Linked DNA regions of Methanococcus maripaludis. The protein of the gene in region 4 binds, or shares a complex with, the protein of the main gene of each other region. Links are inferred from orthologs where the notes say so. Each region holds a gene or a part of one and is shown on either strand. Other genes may lie near its edges.

The links.
Region 1: the proteins of rpl12p (region 4) and HNP90_RS01000 are in contact, whole or in part, in a crystal structure (PDB 5H7L), measured with the Pyrococcus horikoshii proteins. The link is inferred for Methanococcus maripaludis from one-to-one orthologs. Residues at the interface, in WP_010886059.1 of Pyrococcus horikoshii: Leu100, Ala101, Gly102, Leu103, Ser104, Ala105, Leu106, Phe107, Gly108; in WP_048053510.1 of Pyrococcus horikoshii: Pro161, Met164, Met165, Phe168, Ser169, Ile172, Val195, Glu196, Phe202, Leu211, Ser212, Val213, Met216, Lys222, Phe223, Asn224.
Region 2: rpl12p (region 4) and HNP90_RS01230 share a complex: the UniProt entries of both Methanocaldococcus jannaschii proteins name them as parts of the 50S ribosomal subunit. The link is inferred for Methanococcus maripaludis from one-to-one orthologs.
Region 3: the proteins of rpl12p (region 4) and tuf are in contact, whole or in part, in a crystal structure (PDB 3WY9), measured with the Pyrococcus horikoshii proteins. The link is inferred for Methanococcus maripaludis from one-to-one orthologs. Residues at the interface, in WP_010886059.1 of Pyrococcus horikoshii: Glu96, Glu97, Leu100, Leu103, Ser104, Ala105, Leu106, Phe107, Gly108; in WP_010885563.1 of Pyrococcus horikoshii: Lys125, Glu126, Phe129, Arg132, Thr133, Lys165, Leu166, Thr169, Lys324, Gln326, Leu359, Ala360, Ile369, Glu372, Ile384, Ile422, Ser423, Gln425.
Region 5: rpl12p (region 4) and HNP90_RS00770 share a complex: the UniProt entries of both Methanocaldococcus jannaschii proteins name them as parts of the 50S ribosomal subunit. The link is inferred for Methanococcus maripaludis from one-to-one orthologs.

Annotation. Positions count from the first base shown.
Region 1 is NZ_JACDUL010000001.1:190,866-193,875, reverse strand. Bases 1-2,985 are described here. They hold HNP90_RS01000 (elongation factor EF-2), read right to left. Parts: upstream 2,593-2,985; coding sequence 409-2,592; downstream 1-408. Other genes in these bases: HNP90_RS00995 (30S ribosomal protein S7), read right to left, coding at 2,695-2,985; tuf (translation elongation factor EF-1 subunit alpha), read right to left, coding at 1-324. Outside these bases: more of HNP90_RS00995, read right to left, coding at 2,986-3,010. UniProt on the Methanocaldococcus jannaschii protein: Catalyzes the GTP-dependent ribosomal translocation step during translation elongation.
Region 2 is NZ_JACDUL010000001.1:230,548-233,511, forward strand. Bases 22-2,960 are described here. They hold HNP90_RS01230 (50S ribosomal protein L6), read left to right. Parts: upstream 22-1,186; coding sequence 1,187-1,735; downstream 1,736-2,960. Other genes in these bases: HNP90_RS01215 (50S ribosomal protein L5), read left to right, coding at 38-583; HNP90_RS01220 (30S ribosomal protein S14), read left to right, coding at 593-754; HNP90_RS01225 (30S ribosomal protein S8), read left to right, coding at 773-1,165; HNP90_RS01235 (50S ribosomal protein L32e), read left to right, coding at 1,745-2,152; HNP90_RS01240 (50S ribosomal protein L19e), read left to right, coding at 2,179-2,628. Outside these bases: HNP90_RS01210 (30S ribosomal protein S4e), read left to right, coding at 1-9; more of HNP90_RS01245, read left to right, coding at 2,961-2,964. UniProt on the Methanocaldococcus jannaschii protein: This protein binds to the 23S rRNA, and is important in its secondary structure. It is located near the subunit interface in the base of the L7/L12 stalk, and near the tRNA binding site of the peptidyltransferase center.
Region 3 is NZ_JACDUL010000001.1:192,872-195,719, reverse strand. What follows is about bases 26-2,848. They hold tuf (translation elongation factor EF-1 subunit alpha), read right to left. Parts: upstream 2,169-2,848; coding sequence 882-2,168; downstream 26-881. Other genes in these bases: HNP90_RS01000 (elongation factor EF-2), read right to left, coding at 2,253-2,848; rpsJ (30S ribosomal protein S10), read right to left, coding at 525-833; HNP90_RS01015 (phosphomannomutase/phosphoglucomutase), read right to left, coding at 26-240. Outside these bases: more of HNP90_RS01015, read right to left, coding at 1-25. UniProt on the Methanocaldococcus jannaschii protein: GTP hydrolase that promotes the GTP-dependent binding of aminoacyl-tRNA to the A-site of ribosomes during protein biosynthesis.
Region 4 is NZ_JACDUL010000003.1:195,726-198,480, reverse strand. Bases 10-2,739 are described here. They hold rpl12p (50S ribosomal protein P1), read right to left. Parts: upstream 1,660-2,739; coding sequence 1,360-1,659; downstream 10-1,359. Other genes in these bases: HNP90_RS06340 (50S ribosomal protein L10), read right to left, coding at 1,744-2,739; HNP90_RS06350 (TATA-box-binding protein), read right to left, coding at 682-1,227; hisH (imidazole glycerol phosphate synthase subunit HisH), read right to left, coding at 59-670; HNP90_RS06360 (PHP-associated domain-containing protein), read left to right, coding at 10-30. Outside these bases: more of HNP90_RS06360, read left to right, coding at 1-9; more of HNP90_RS06340, read right to left, coding at 2,740-2,751. UniProt on the Methanocaldococcus jannaschii protein: Forms part of the ribosomal stalk, playing a central role in the interaction of the ribosome with GTP-bound translation factors.
Region 5 is NZ_JACDUL010000001.1:149,731-152,521, reverse strand. The notes cover bases 13-2,778. They hold HNP90_RS00770 (50S ribosomal protein L13), read right to left. Parts: upstream 1,720-2,778; coding sequence 1,306-1,719; downstream 13-1,305. Other genes in these bases: HNP90_RS00755 (30S ribosomal protein S11), read right to left, coding at 2,763-2,778; HNP90_RS00760 (DNA-directed RNA polymerase subunit D), read right to left, coding at 2,163-2,750; HNP90_RS00765 (50S ribosomal protein L18e), read right to left, coding at 1,740-2,102; HNP90_RS00775 (30S ribosomal protein S9), read right to left, coding at 888-1,292; HNP90_RS00780 (DNA-directed RNA polymerase subunit N), read right to left, coding at 643-849. In the rest of the region: more of HNP90_RS00795, read right to left, coding at 1-12; more of HNP90_RS00755, read right to left, coding at 2,779-2,791. UniProt on the Methanocaldococcus jannaschii protein: This protein is one of the early assembly proteins of the 50S ribosomal subunit, although it is not seen to bind rRNA by itself. It is important during the early stages of 50S assembly.

The DNA.
Region 1 (3,010 bases), on a different replicon or contig from region 4:
TTGTGAAGCACCAGTGATCATGTTTTTAATGAAGTCTCTGTGGCCTGGGCAGTCTACGATTGTAACTTCGTATTTTGCGGTAGGGAATTTTTTGTGAGCTACGTCAATTGTAACCCCTCTTTCTCTCTCTTCCTTTAAACCGTCCATAACATAAGCAAATTCGAATCCAGCTTTACCTTTTTCTTCAGCTTCTTTTCTTAATCTTACGATTAACTGTGGGTCGATAGCTCCACCGTCTAATAATAATCTTCCTACTGTTGTTGATTTACCAGCATCTACGTGTCCGATAAATGCAACGTTAAGAATTGGTTTTTCTTTTGCCATAATCATTCCTCCATAAGAGCATGTTTTTAGTCGATTTTTGTAATATCATAGTGAAAAAGGGTATATATATTTTATGGTAATTGTTTATTCTGATTTTAACCCTTTTCTGTCCCTAATCTGTTTAGCAATCTTAGGTTGAAGCTCTGCTGGAACTCTTTCAAATCCTGAGAATTCAACGCTCCACAAACATCTACCTTGGGTAGCTCCCCTAATTGCACCAGCGAATCCGAACATTTCAGCAACAGGTACTGAGGATTTGATGATTGACATGTCTCCTTCTTGTTCCATGTCGAGGATCTGTCCTCTTCTGTTGTTGATTTCTTTCATACCATCTCCCATATAGTCTTGCGGGGTGTTGATGTAAACACTTTGCATAGGTTCGAGGAGAACTGGTTTTGCTTGAGCAACTGCATCTCTTACCCCGAATCTTACAGCAGGGATAATTTGAGCAGGACCTCTGTGGATTGCATCTTCGTGGAATGTTGCATCCACTAATCTGATTTTTACACCCTGAACTTTTTCAGCTGCGAGTGGACCGTTTCTTACACCTTCTTTGAAACCTTCGATAATTAATTCTCTAGCTTCATCGAGTTGTACGATACCTCTTGTCATGTTTACAATCATGTTTCCGTTGTAAATTGACATTACTTTTTTAGCTTGGTCTTTGTCAAGACCTGCTTCAACTAACCTTGCTTCACCATCAGCAGTGGTTTTCTTTTTGTAGTCTTCATCGTGGATTTTGCCTTCTACGTATGCAGCGTATACGGATTCATCCATAGGTTCTGCAATCATGTAGAGTTTGTTGTGTTTGTTTGGTGATTTTCCTTCGATTTCAGGTGAAGTTCCTGTGATTGTTTCTCTGTAAACAACGATTGGTTCACCGACATCTACTTCAATTCCACCATCTCTTCCGATTTTGGTGTTTGTGATAACTTCGATGTGGAGCTCACCCATGCCGCTGATTAAGTGTTCACCGGTTTCTTCGTTGATTTCTACTCTTACTGTGTTGTCTTCTCTTGCAATCTGTCTTAAGATTTCAATTAATTTTGGCAAATCTTTAGTGTTTTTAGCTTCGATTGCAACAGTGATAACTGGTTCAGAGGTGTGAGTTAATGATTCAAATCCAGGTTCTAAGATTTCTGAAGGGCTGCATACTGTTTCACCAGCGGTAGCTTCTCTTAATCCTGTTAAAGCACAGATGTTACCTGCTGAAATGCTTGGTACCTGAACTCTTTCAGCACCCATGAAAATTGAAACTTGCTGAGCTCTTGCTTTTTGTTTGGAACCAACGAGGTAGAGGTCGTCTCCTTGTTTGATTCTTCCTGAAAACAATCTGCATGCGGAAATTGCACCAGCGTGTTTATCAACGATAATTTTTGTAACAACACCTGCGAGTGGTCCGTTAGGGTCACAAGCAACCATTGATTTACCGATTTCTGATTCCGCATCTCCTTTCCAGATGTTTGGAATTCTGTATTTTTGAGCTTGGAGCGGGTTTGGTAAGTGTTTGATTGCCATGTCGAGAATAACTTCGTGGAGTGGAGCTTTGTCAGCTAATTCTCCTTGTTTTTCTTGTTCACAGTAGTCAATAATGTCTTTGAATGAAATGCCTGATCTTTGCATGTATGGAACTGAAATAGCCCAGTTGTTGTATGCTGAACCGAAAGCAACTTTTCCAGTTACAACATCACATAACCATTCTTTTTTGAATTCTTCAGGAGCCATTTTTTCGATTAACTTGTTAACTTCTGCAATGATTTTCATGAATCTTCCCTGTAATTCTTCAGGGGTTAATTTCAATTCATTGATTAATCTGTCAACTTTGTTAATGAATAAAACAGGTTTAACTTTTTCTTTTAATGCCTGTCTTAAAACAGTTTCCGTTTGTGGCATAACACCTTCAACTGCACAACATACAACAACAGCACCATCGATTGCTCTCATTGCTCTTGTAACGTCACCACCAAAGTCAACGTGACCTGGGGTATCGATTAAGTTGATTAAGTATTCTTTTCCGCCGTATTCGTGTACCATTGAAACGTTTGCAGCGTAGATGGTAATACCTCTTGCAGCTTCTTCTTCATCGAAGTCGAGTGCAAGCTGGTCTCCAGCTAATTCTTTTGAGATCATACCTGCTCCTGCAAGCAAGTTGTCTGATAATGTGGTTTTACCGTGGTCGATGTGAGCACAAATACCCATATTTCTAATTTGGTCGTGCTTTTCCATTAAGGTTTTAACCTTTTCAACCATTTTTGCTCTTCTTCCCATAATCTCACTCTTTTAGTTTTTGAGCAGTTCATAATATGTAAACAATAGTTACCAAATTATGATACTTGGTTAATTATAAAGAAATATAAAAAGTATTTAGAATTATCTTGCAGATTGTGCAACTCTTTCTTTTTCTTCTTTTTTCCTAACAGCAAAGCTTTTTTGCATGTCAGCTTTTGAAGCAAAGATGATTTCGTCTGCTAAGCATTGAGCAACGGTTTTTTTGTTTTTGTGTGCGCTTTGTGAAGCACCGAGAGCGATGTTTCTGAAAGCTGTATCTAATCTTCTTGAAGGTGAAACGTCAACGGATTGTAAGAATGCGATTCCCCCGTAAGAGATTCTTGTTGTTTCTTCTCTAGGTCCTGAGTTTTCTAAAGCATCAACTAAAACTTGAACAGGGTTTTCTTTTGTCCTGTTT
Region 2 (2,964 bases), on a different replicon or contig from region 4:
TCGATGTAATGCCCATAAAATTAGAGGAGGACGAAACATGTCATTCCAAGAAGTTTGGGAAAAAGAACCTATGAAAAAACCAAGAATCCAAAAAGTCACAGTAAACTTCGGTGTAGGTGAAGCTGGAGATAGGTTAACAATAGGTGCAAAAGTTATTGAAGAACTCACTGGCCAATCACCAGTAAGGACTTTAGCTAAACAGACAAACCCTGCATTTGGTATCAGAAAAAAGTTACCAATTGGATTAAAAGTAACATTAAGAGGAAAGAACGCTGAAGAATTCCTCGGAAATGCATTCAGTGCATTTAAAACATGTGGTAAAGTACTCTATGCGTCATCATTTGATCAGGTTGGAAACTTCTCATTTGGTGTTCCTGAACATATTGACTTCCCAGGTCAAAAGTACGACCCATCAATTGGAATCTATGGTATGGATATCTGTGTAACCTTTGAAAAATCAGGATACAGAGTAAAATCCAGAAAAGTTAAAAGAAGCCACATTCCAAAGAAACACTTAGTTACCAAAGACGAAGCTATCGAATACATCCAAGCTAAATTCGATACTGAAGTAGTCAGGGAATAAGGTGAAAGAATGACAAAAACACCATTTAAGACAAAATTCGGCCAAGGTTCTAAAGTTTGCAAAAGATGCGGAAGAAAAGGGCCAGGAATTATCAGAAAATACGGATTAAATTTATGCAGACAATGCTTCAGAGAATTAGCACCAAAATTAGGATTTAAAAAGTACGATTAAGGACAAGGAGGTAACAATATGAGTTTAATGGACCCTCTTGCAAACGCATTAAACCACGTATCCAACTGCGAAAGTGTGGGTAAAAACGTAGCTTACTTGAAACCTGCTTCAAAATTAATTGGAAGAGTTCTAAATGTTATGCAGGATCAAGGATACATTGGAAACTTCGAATACATTGAAGACGGAAAAGCGGGTGTCTACAAAGTTGATTTAATCGGACAAATCAACAAGTGTGGAGCTGTAAAGCCTAGATTCGCAGTTAAAAACCATGACTTCGAAAAATTCGAAAAGAGATACTTACCAGCTAAAGGTTTCGGATTGTTAATCGTAAGTACCCCAAAAGGATTAATGACACATGACGAAGCTAGAAACGCTGGAGTAGGTGGAAGATTAATTTCCTACATATACTAAGGACATTATGGAGGTATTCTTATGCCAGTTGCAGCTTTAATAAGGGAAGAAATCGAAATTCCTGAAAACGTCAACGTTGAAGTTAACGGCAGCACAGTTGCTGTTAAATCAGGTGCAAAAGAACTTAAAAGAGATTTGTTGTACCCTGGAATCGAAATAAGCACAGAAGACGGAAAAGTTGTTATTGAGTGTACATTCCCAAGAAAAGCACAAACTGCAATTGTTGGAACCTACAGATCACACATTCAAAACATGATCACAGGTGTTACTGACGGATTTGAATACAAATTAGTAATCAGATACGCTCACTTCCCAATGAAAGTTAGTGCTAAAGGAAACACTGTAACCATTGACAACTTCTTAGGAGAAAAATACACCAGAACTGCTAAAATCATGGATGGAGTCACTGTAAAAGTTAGTGGTGAAGAAGTGATTGTAAGTGGAGCTAACAAAGAATTTGTTGGTCAAACCGCTGCAAACATCGAACAAGCTACTAAAGTTAAAGGAAGAGACACAAGAATATTCCAAGATGGCATCTACATTGTAGAAAAAGCAGGCAAGGTATTATAAGGTGGTCTCATGAGTGAATTCAAAAGATTAATGAGATTAAAACTCAAAATGAAACAGAAAAGACCTGAATTTAAAAGACAGGACTGGTTCAAGTGTTCAAGAATTGGAACTAGCTGGAGAAGACCTTTTGGTAAACACAGCGGTATGAGAATAGGATTGACACATAGGGCTGCTGTTGCTACAGTAGGTTACAGAGGACCTGCTCTTGTTAGAGGTTTACACCCATCAGGCTTACAAGATATTCTTGTTAACAACGTAAAAGAATTAGTTGCAATAAACCCTGAAATTCAAGGTGCAAGAATTGCAGCTACCGTTGGTAAAAGAAAAAGAATAGAAATCGTTAAAAAAGCTAATGAATTAGGAATTAGAGTATTTAACGTATCCAAACAAAAACAGGAAGAATTCTTAAGTTTATAATCTCGCTTAAGATATAAGGTGATATTATGGATGTATCAACCCAAAGAAGAATTGCTGCAGCTGTTTTGGATTGCGGTATCGATAGGGTATGGATTGATCCTGAAAACCTGGAAAAAGTCAAAATGGCCATCACAAAAGATGACATTAGACTTTTAATTAACGATGGAGTCATTGTTAAGAAACAGGAAAAAGGAATCAGTAGCGCTAGGAAAAAAGAAGTTCAAGAACAGAAGAGAAAAGGAAAGAGAAAAGGTCCTGGTTCAAGAAAAGGGGCTAAAGGTGCAAGAACTCCTAAAAAAGAAAAATGGATGAACACCATCAGGCCACTTAGAAAAATGCTGAAAGACTTAAGAGAAAATGAAAAAATCGAAAGATCAGCATACAGAAAACTCTACAGAATGGCTAAAGGTGGCGCATTCAGAAGTAGAAATCACATGAAGTTATACATGAAAGAACACGGAATTTTAGCTGAATAACTCAAATTTAAGGAGGAATGACTATGGCAAAGAACGCCAAATTCAGAGTTCCTTTTAGAAGAAGAAGAGAAGGAAAAACTGATTTCAGACAAAGGTTAGGATTATTATTGTCTGGCAAACCTAGATTAGTTGCGAGAAAATCCTTAAACAATGTGATCGCTCAGCTTATGGCATACGATGAAAAAGGGGACGTTGTTTTAGTTTCAGCACACTCCAGAGAACTCGTTAAAATGGGTTACAAAGGCCACTGCGGAAATTTACCTGCAGCATACTTAACAGGTTTATTGTTAGGTAAAAAGGCTGTTAAAGAAGGAGCAGAAGAAGCTATATTAGACA
Region 3 (2,848 bases), on a different replicon or contig from region 4:
TTTTTTGAGAGTTCCAAAGTACATCAAAGGAGTTGAAATTTCTCCAGCATAGTATACTTTAGAATTTTCAATTATTCCGTAAATAAATGGTTTTAAAAGTTTTTTTGAACCAATCCTGATATCATTTCCAACCATTATTCGTTCATATTTTTTTCCAACGAGTTTTCCTAAAGAGTAAGCAAAATTGTCGTCTAAATCTTTTTCATAAATTCCCCTGATATCATATGCTTTAAATACCAACCTAAACCACCATCAAAAGTTGAATAAAAAAATATATACGTTGTTTATGTAAATTGGGGTTAAATAACTTTTCAAAAAAATAAAAAATAGTATACCATAATTACTCTGAACAATGGTCGAAAATAAAAATACTCCTCACACACTCTGGAATGAGGTGTTATTTTCTATATCTATATTTTTATAAAAATGTTTTGATTTAATAATGCGAAAAAAAGAAGTTTTATTGCAATCCTCAACTCTCAGATTGCAATACGTCTGGCTTTTGCGATTTAAACGAATTAAAATTAGTTTCTCAATTCAATTTCAATTTGAACTGTGTCAGGAATTCTAACTTTCATGATGTGTTTCATGGTTCTTTCGTCAGCTTCAATGTCGATAACTCTTTTGTGAACTCTCATTGTCCATCTGTCGAATGATGAGGAACCTTCACCATCTGTTGATTTCCTTGTTGTAACTTTTAACGCTTTTGTTGGTAATGGAATTGGACCTGCCATGTCTACACCAGTTTTTTCAGCAATAGCTTTAATCTGGTCGCATACACCGTCTAATTCTGTGTGTTGTGTACTTGATAATTTAATTCTTGCTTTTTGCATAATATTCCTCTTTTTCCGTGTTTTAATAAGAAAAAAAAGTTAAGCTAATTATTTGTTTTTAGCTGTAACTTGGATTGCCATACCTGCAGCAACTGTCATACCCATATCTCTGATTGCAAATCTACCGAGTTGTGGGATTTCTTTAACGCTTTCTATAACTAATGGTTTTGTAGGCATTAATTTAACGATTGCAGCGTCACCAGCTTTTAAGAAGTCTGGGTTTTCTTCTAAAACTTCACCAGTTGCAGGGTTTAATTTTTTCTGTAATTCCATGAATGTACATGCAATTTGTGCTGTGTGTGCGTGGAATACAGGTGTGTAACCTACAGTCATAACTGATGGGTGTTGTAAAACAACGATTTGTGCTGTGAAATCTGCAGCAACTGTTGGAGGGTTTGTAGTGTGTCCTAAAACGTCTCCTCTTTTGATGTCTTTTTTACCAACACCTCTTACGTTGAAACCAATGTTATCTCCTGGTTCAGCGCTTGGTAATTGTTCGTGGTGCATTTCCACAGTTTTAATTTCTCCTACTGCTCCTGCAGGTTCGAAGATAACTTTGTCTCCTGGTCTGATGATACCTGTTTCAACTCTTCCTACTGGAACTGTACCTACACCAGTGATTGAGTAAACATCTTGGATAGGTAATCTCAGTGGTAAGGTTGTTGGTTTTTCAGGTGGTTGGAAAGCATCGATAACTTCTGCGAGTGTAGGTCCGTTGTACCATGGTGTTTTGTCGGATTTTTTGAATACGTTGTCACCGTGGAGTGAAGCAACTGGTACGAATGTGATGTTGTCTGGGTTGAATCCAACCATTTTTAACAATTGGTCGCCTAACATCTTTTTCATTTCGTTGTAGTCAGCTTCTGAGAAGTTTACTGTATCCATTTTGTTGATTGCAACAGCTAATTGTGAGATACCGAGTGTTCTTGATAAGAATACGTGTTCTCTTGTTTGGGGTTGAATACCGGATTTAGCATCGTCAACGTTTACAACTAAGATAGCTGCATCAGCTTGTGAAGCACCAGTGATCATGTTTTTAATGAAGTCTCTGTGGCCTGGGCAGTCTACGATTGTAACTTCGTATTTTGCGGTAGGGAATTTTTTGTGAGCTACGTCAATTGTAACCCCTCTTTCTCTCTCTTCCTTTAAACCGTCCATAACATAAGCAAATTCGAATCCAGCTTTACCTTTTTCTTCAGCTTCTTTTCTTAATCTTACGATTAACTGTGGGTCGATAGCTCCACCGTCTAATAATAATCTTCCTACTGTTGTTGATTTACCAGCATCTACGTGTCCGATAAATGCAACGTTAAGAATTGGTTTTTCTTTTGCCATAATCATTCCTCCATAAGAGCATGTTTTTAGTCGATTTTTGTAATATCATAGTGAAAAAGGGTATATATATTTTATGGTAATTGTTTATTCTGATTTTAACCCTTTTCTGTCCCTAATCTGTTTAGCAATCTTAGGTTGAAGCTCTGCTGGAACTCTTTCAAATCCTGAGAATTCAACGCTCCACAAACATCTACCTTGGGTAGCTCCCCTAATTGCACCAGCGAATCCGAACATTTCAGCAACAGGTACTGAGGATTTGATGATTGACATGTCTCCTTCTTGTTCCATGTCGAGGATCTGTCCTCTTCTGTTGTTGATTTCTTTCATACCATCTCCCATATAGTCTTGCGGGGTGTTGATGTAAACACTTTGCATAGGTTCGAGGAGAACTGGTTTTGCTTGAGCAACTGCATCTCTTACCCCGAATCTTACAGCAGGGATAATTTGAGCAGGACCTCTGTGGATTGCATCTTCGTGGAATGTTGCATCCACTAATCTGATTTTTACACCCTGAACTTTTTCAGCTGCGAGTGGACCGTTTCTTACACCTTCTTTGAAACCTTCGATAATTAATTCTCTAGCTTCATCGAGTTGTACGATACCTCTTGTCATGTTTACAATCATGTTTCCGTTGTAAATTGACATTACTTTTTTAGCTTGGTCTTTGTCAAGACCTGCTT
Region 4 (2,755 bases):
TTAAAAGAAGTAATTCAAGAAGTTATTTAGTTTTTAAGTTTTTTTATTTTTTAAATGATTAAATTAATTCAACAAAGTTTTTAATCATTTTTAAACCGTTTTTACCACTTTTTTCAGGATGGAACTGGGTAGCATAAACGTTTTTTTTATTTAAAACACAGGGGAATTCGTAGCCGTAATTAGTAGTTCCTGAAATCACGTCCTTTTCTGAAGGGTTCACGTGATATGAATGTACAAAGTAAAAATATTCATTATTTGCTATTCCTTCAAAAAGGGGGATATCTTGAACCTGGTTTACTGTATTCCAGCCCATATGGGGGATTTTTTCAGAATGTCTAAATTTTATAACGTCTCCTTTTATTACTCCAAGACCGGGAATTTCGGGACATTCTTCACTTTTTTCAAGTAACAACTGCATTCCAAGACAAATTCCTAAAAAAGGAACCTTTTGAACGCATTTGTTAATTATTTCATTTAAAGAACAGTCTCCAGTTTTTTGAGAAATATTTTTCATGGAGTCTCCAAAATTTCCAACACCTGGGAGAACTAGTTTGTCAGCACTTAGGAGTATTTCGGGGTCACTTGTAACAACAATATCTTTTGTGTACAGTTCAAGTGCCTTTTCGATACTCCGCAAGTTGCCTGCATTATAATCAATTATTGCAATCACGATTATCCCGTTTAGTATAATTCTTCTTCAAGTTCTTTTAATGTGGTCAAAATCTTATTAAATGCAACGTATGCATCATCTATTCTTTTTAATCCGGTAATTACAACTTTTCCACTACCGAATATTAACACAACAACCTTTGGATCGCTCAATCTGTAAACTAATCCTGGGAACTGTTCGGGTTCATATTCGGTGCATTCTAAGGTGGATATATCGTCTAAGTTAGGTTCCATTCCAAGTTCGGTTGTAGCAACCATGTTTTGTACGTTTACTTCAGGATTGTCGATGATGTCCATTCCCGCTTCCTGTAATTCTTTAATTATTTTGTTTATTGCAATTACTGCATCGTCTTTGCTCTTTGCACCGGTACAATTTAATTTACCGCTTCTAAATATCAAAAGTGCAACCTTTGGATCGCTCAATCTACAAACAAGTCCGGGGAACTGTTCAGGTTCATATTCTGCGTTATCTAATATATCTGCGGCATATTCCAAGTCAATATCTGTTCCAATCTGCGTTGATACAACTACGTTTACGATTTTGATTTCAGGTTCCATCATTTTCACCAGTTTAAATATCTGGTATAAATTTCTATTTATATAGTATATAAACGTTTATATCTTTAATTATATATTTAAATATATAAATTAATTTGCCAAAAATAAAAAGAGAATATTCGGAAAATGTAATTATCCGAATAAAGCACCGAGACCTGCAGCAGCAGCTGCGGTTGTGTCTTCTTTTTTCTCTTCTTTTTTCTCTTCAACTGGTGCAGCTGCAGCAGCTGCAGGAGCAGCAGCAGCTACTGGTGCGATTGCAGCTTTTTCGATAGCTTCTGCAATATCAACGCCTTCTAAAGCAGCAACCAAAGCTTTAACTCTAGCTTCGTTTGCTTCAACGCCGCCAGCTACTAAGATAGCTTTAACAGCGTCTTCTGTGATTTCTTTACCTGCGGAATTTAATAATAATGCTGCGTATATGTATTCCATAAAGTACACCTCCAAGATGCATGAACTTTTTTTTGAAATTATCCGTTTGTATATATATTTTTTTGTATTGTATTATAAATTATTTTAGAAGAGCATTCCAAGACCTGCAGCTGGTGCAGCTTCTTCTTTTTTCTCTTCTTTCTTTTCCTCAACAGGAGCTTCTTCAACTGGTGCAGCTGCGCCTGATGACATTTTTTCTATTAATTCTTCGTCTAAAGCGTCATCGCCAGCAAGACCTGCAACAGCAATCATTTGAGCGTAAGCTTTTCCAAGGATTGCATCAGCGGTTTTATCTGTTACGAATGCACTTTCAACTGATACAGCTTTTGCATCATTGAATGCTTTTTGAACGATTGTTTCAATTGTCGCGCTTGTTGGGATAACAGCGTTAACTGACAAGTTGAATGCGCTTGTGTAAGCTTTTTGAATTTTTCCGATGAATTCTTCTTCATCGATTTTTAAATCGCTTTCAGTGTATATAACACCATCTTCGTAAACTCCGAGTACGTTTAAACCAACTGTAACTGGTTTAATACCTAATGCAGAGAGTACAACAGCAAGCTTTTGTGAGACAACTTCGCCTTCTTTAACGACGACTTTGTCTTCTTTGATTCCGATTTTACCCTTATCAATAGCAGCAGGGATTCCAACTGCTTTCAATTCACTTAAGAATGGTCCTGGTGGCATTCCTGTTGAACCAGCTTTAACTTCAATATCGCATGGTGCAGTAGCGCCTCCTTTAACAGGTGCAGGGCTTTTGCTTTCGTCAAGTGTTTTGAATAATTTGAATGGGTTCATTTCGGTAGCAATGATTGCAGCACCTTTGTCCAAGTAATCTGCTAATTTAGCAAATTCAGGATTTCCGGTTTCTTCAGCAACTTCCTCAATTGCCCTTTTCATGAGTGTGTTTCTTGACATTTTTAATGTCATTTGGTCTCTGATTTTGTCCCTGATTTCTTGGAGTTGTACCGCAGGAACTTCCATCATGTCAATTAATGCAATAATGCTTGTACTTTTAAGTAATTCTTTTAATGCATTAACTTCTTCAATTTTCCAAGGGGCAATCTTATGTTCTGATTTAGCGTCGATCATATTT
Region 5 (2,791 bases), on a different replicon or contig from region 4:
GCAGCGGCTCTTGCAACACTCAAAGAAGTGCCCATTGTAACCTTGGGACTGTCTACGGATGTATCACATATTATTGAATCAATAATATCTTGATCATAAGCAGGATAGCCAACAAGTTCTGGAGCAATTACATTTTCGACGTCAGAAATTACATAGTCTGGATTTTCCGCATCTATTACATCGTAACCAATACCTTTATTGGTCAATGTAGCGATCCTTACTTGAATTTTTGAGTCTTTAAAAACCTTCTTTGCAGTTATTCTTTTTATGGATGTACTGTTTTCCACGAAAATCCCCCAAAGAGTTTAAAATAGTTAATTAATTTTTTTTGACTTGTTTTTTAACACACAGTGGGAGTTTACCCTGCTTTATTTCATCTTCAGCTAAGTTTAATGACGAAGTTCTGTCTGATTCGATTGTGAGTGGAGCACCGTCAGAAATTTGGAGGGATCTTGCACCAACTAATCGTGCAGTTTCAAATTTAGTTAATTTCATAAAATCACCCAAGAGGACTTTATAGATTAATAAAAAGTGGGGCCGCCGAGATTCGAACTCGGGTTGCACGCCCCCCAGACGCACAGGATGGCCAGGCTACCCCACGGCCCCGTCTGAATAGATAGGTAATCAGTAAATAATAAATAATTATTTGTATTCGACGATATCGTCAAATAATTCTCTGTCGTTGTCCAATCTGTGGGATGCGAACATTCTTCTACAACAGTATTTTTTAACTTCTAAGTCGTTTAAAATTTCTTCCGGGTTTTCGCCATCTTTAAGTCTAGTTCTGTATTCTTCATAGACTTCCGAAATTACAGCTCCACAGGAAAAACATCTGATTGGAAATATCACTATTACCACCTAAAAAACGTAAAGGGAAAGAAAAATAATTATCTGTATGATTTTTGTCTTTTAGCTCTTGGACCTTTTGAAGACTTACTTGGTTTGTGTGGTTCAGTTCTTCTTGCATCACTGACAAGTAATGTTCTGTCGTAACTTAAGAATTTTTCTTTCAATTCCATTTTACCAGTAAATTCAACAATAGCCTTACCTAAAGCGGTTCTTGTAGCATCCATTTGGCTTACGATACCGCCACCTTTAACATCAATATCTACATCAATGTTGCTTAAAGCTTCGCCTGCTAAGATAACAGGTTCCATTAATTTCATTTTGATGTATTTAGGTTCCATTAATTCTAATGGTTTTTTGTTAATTCTGATTTTACCGCTACCTTCTTTTGCAGTAGCTCTTGCGATTGCGGTTCTTCTTTTACCTACTGTGTGGACTACTTTCACACTTTCACCTCAATTAGAATTTAGCGCCTAAGAATTGGCTCAATTCTCCAACGGTTACATATTTGATTGTGTTTGGTTCGCTACCTAAGTTAATGTCGATAGAAACTCCTTCAGGAACTCCAACTTCAATTTTAATGTTTTTGAAAGCTTCTACTCCTCTAGGTTTTTTGTATGGGAGCATTCCTCTGATAACTCTTCTTACGATGTCGTCAGGCCTTCTTGGATATTTTGGACCCATTTTTTTAGGGTTTGAAATACTTTTTCTAGTTCTGAGTTGTACATATTTTTGGAATATGTATTCTTTGTTTCCAGTCATAATTGCTTTTTCAGCGTTTACAACGGTTACTTCTTCACCGCTTAATGCAAGTTTAGCAACGTATGAAGCTAATCTTCCAACAACTGCATTTTCAGCGTTTACAACAACCATAATTCCACCTTCGTGTTTAATTACGCCATAATGGTTACTTTAGAACCTTTAGGGTTTTCTGCAATAAGTTCTTCGATTGTTAAGCATTTTCCGCCTACAGCTTCAATTGCTGATTTTGCAGTTTCTGAGAATGAAAATGCTGCAACAGTTACATTTATTTTTAATGACCCAGCACCGAGTACTTTGCCTGGAATTAAGATTACATCGCCTTCTGATGCGTATCTGCTGATTTTGCTTACGTTTACTTCAACTTTTTTTCTAGCTGGTTTAGCTAACTTTTTAGCAACATCTTTCCAGATTGGTGCACTGTTTTTGAATGATTCTTCTTTTAACTTCTGAATCAATTCAGGAGTTTTTGGGTTTGTTGACATGATTTTTTTCATAATTTCACCCTATTGATATTGATTCATAATTTCCAATAATTTGGAAGAAATAATAGGTAGTTAATTTTCGTCACTTAATTCTCTGCCTTCTAATTCCGATAAGAATTTTTCAGCTTTGTTTTTTAAAATTTCAAGTGAAGATCTTACAATGTCTTCAGCATCCATGTTTCCGAATGACTCAATTTTAAATTCCACTTCGTCATTTGATATCTGTTTGTAAACTGCATTACAAGGTTGCCATTTTGCATGAATTTTTCCTGTGCCTACAAGAGCTTCAGCTTCTAACTCAAGTTTCTGGCCTTCTGCTAATTTTACAATTGGAATATTTTCAAAAGCAGGCTCACCGGATTCAGATTTTAAATCTGATGAATATACCATACAAGGTCCTTCTTTGGAGATTGTAAGTACAATAACTTCATCTCCACTTACTGGAACTCCCTTTATTGGAATTAATCCAAGTCTGTGAGCTAGAACTTCATCGTACATTGAAGATGTGTTTTCATAAAAGTATACATTTTCAATAGCATATGTAGGGACTTCTGAAATCATTATTCTTCTTAATGCACTGGAAAAAGATAAAGGGGCTTTTAATTCCATTTTCATAATTTCCCCTGTTCTCTTTTCCTCTTTTTGGATGTTTTTTATCAAAAAAATCACCAATTATCTGTTCTTTCTTTTTGGTGTAGTAC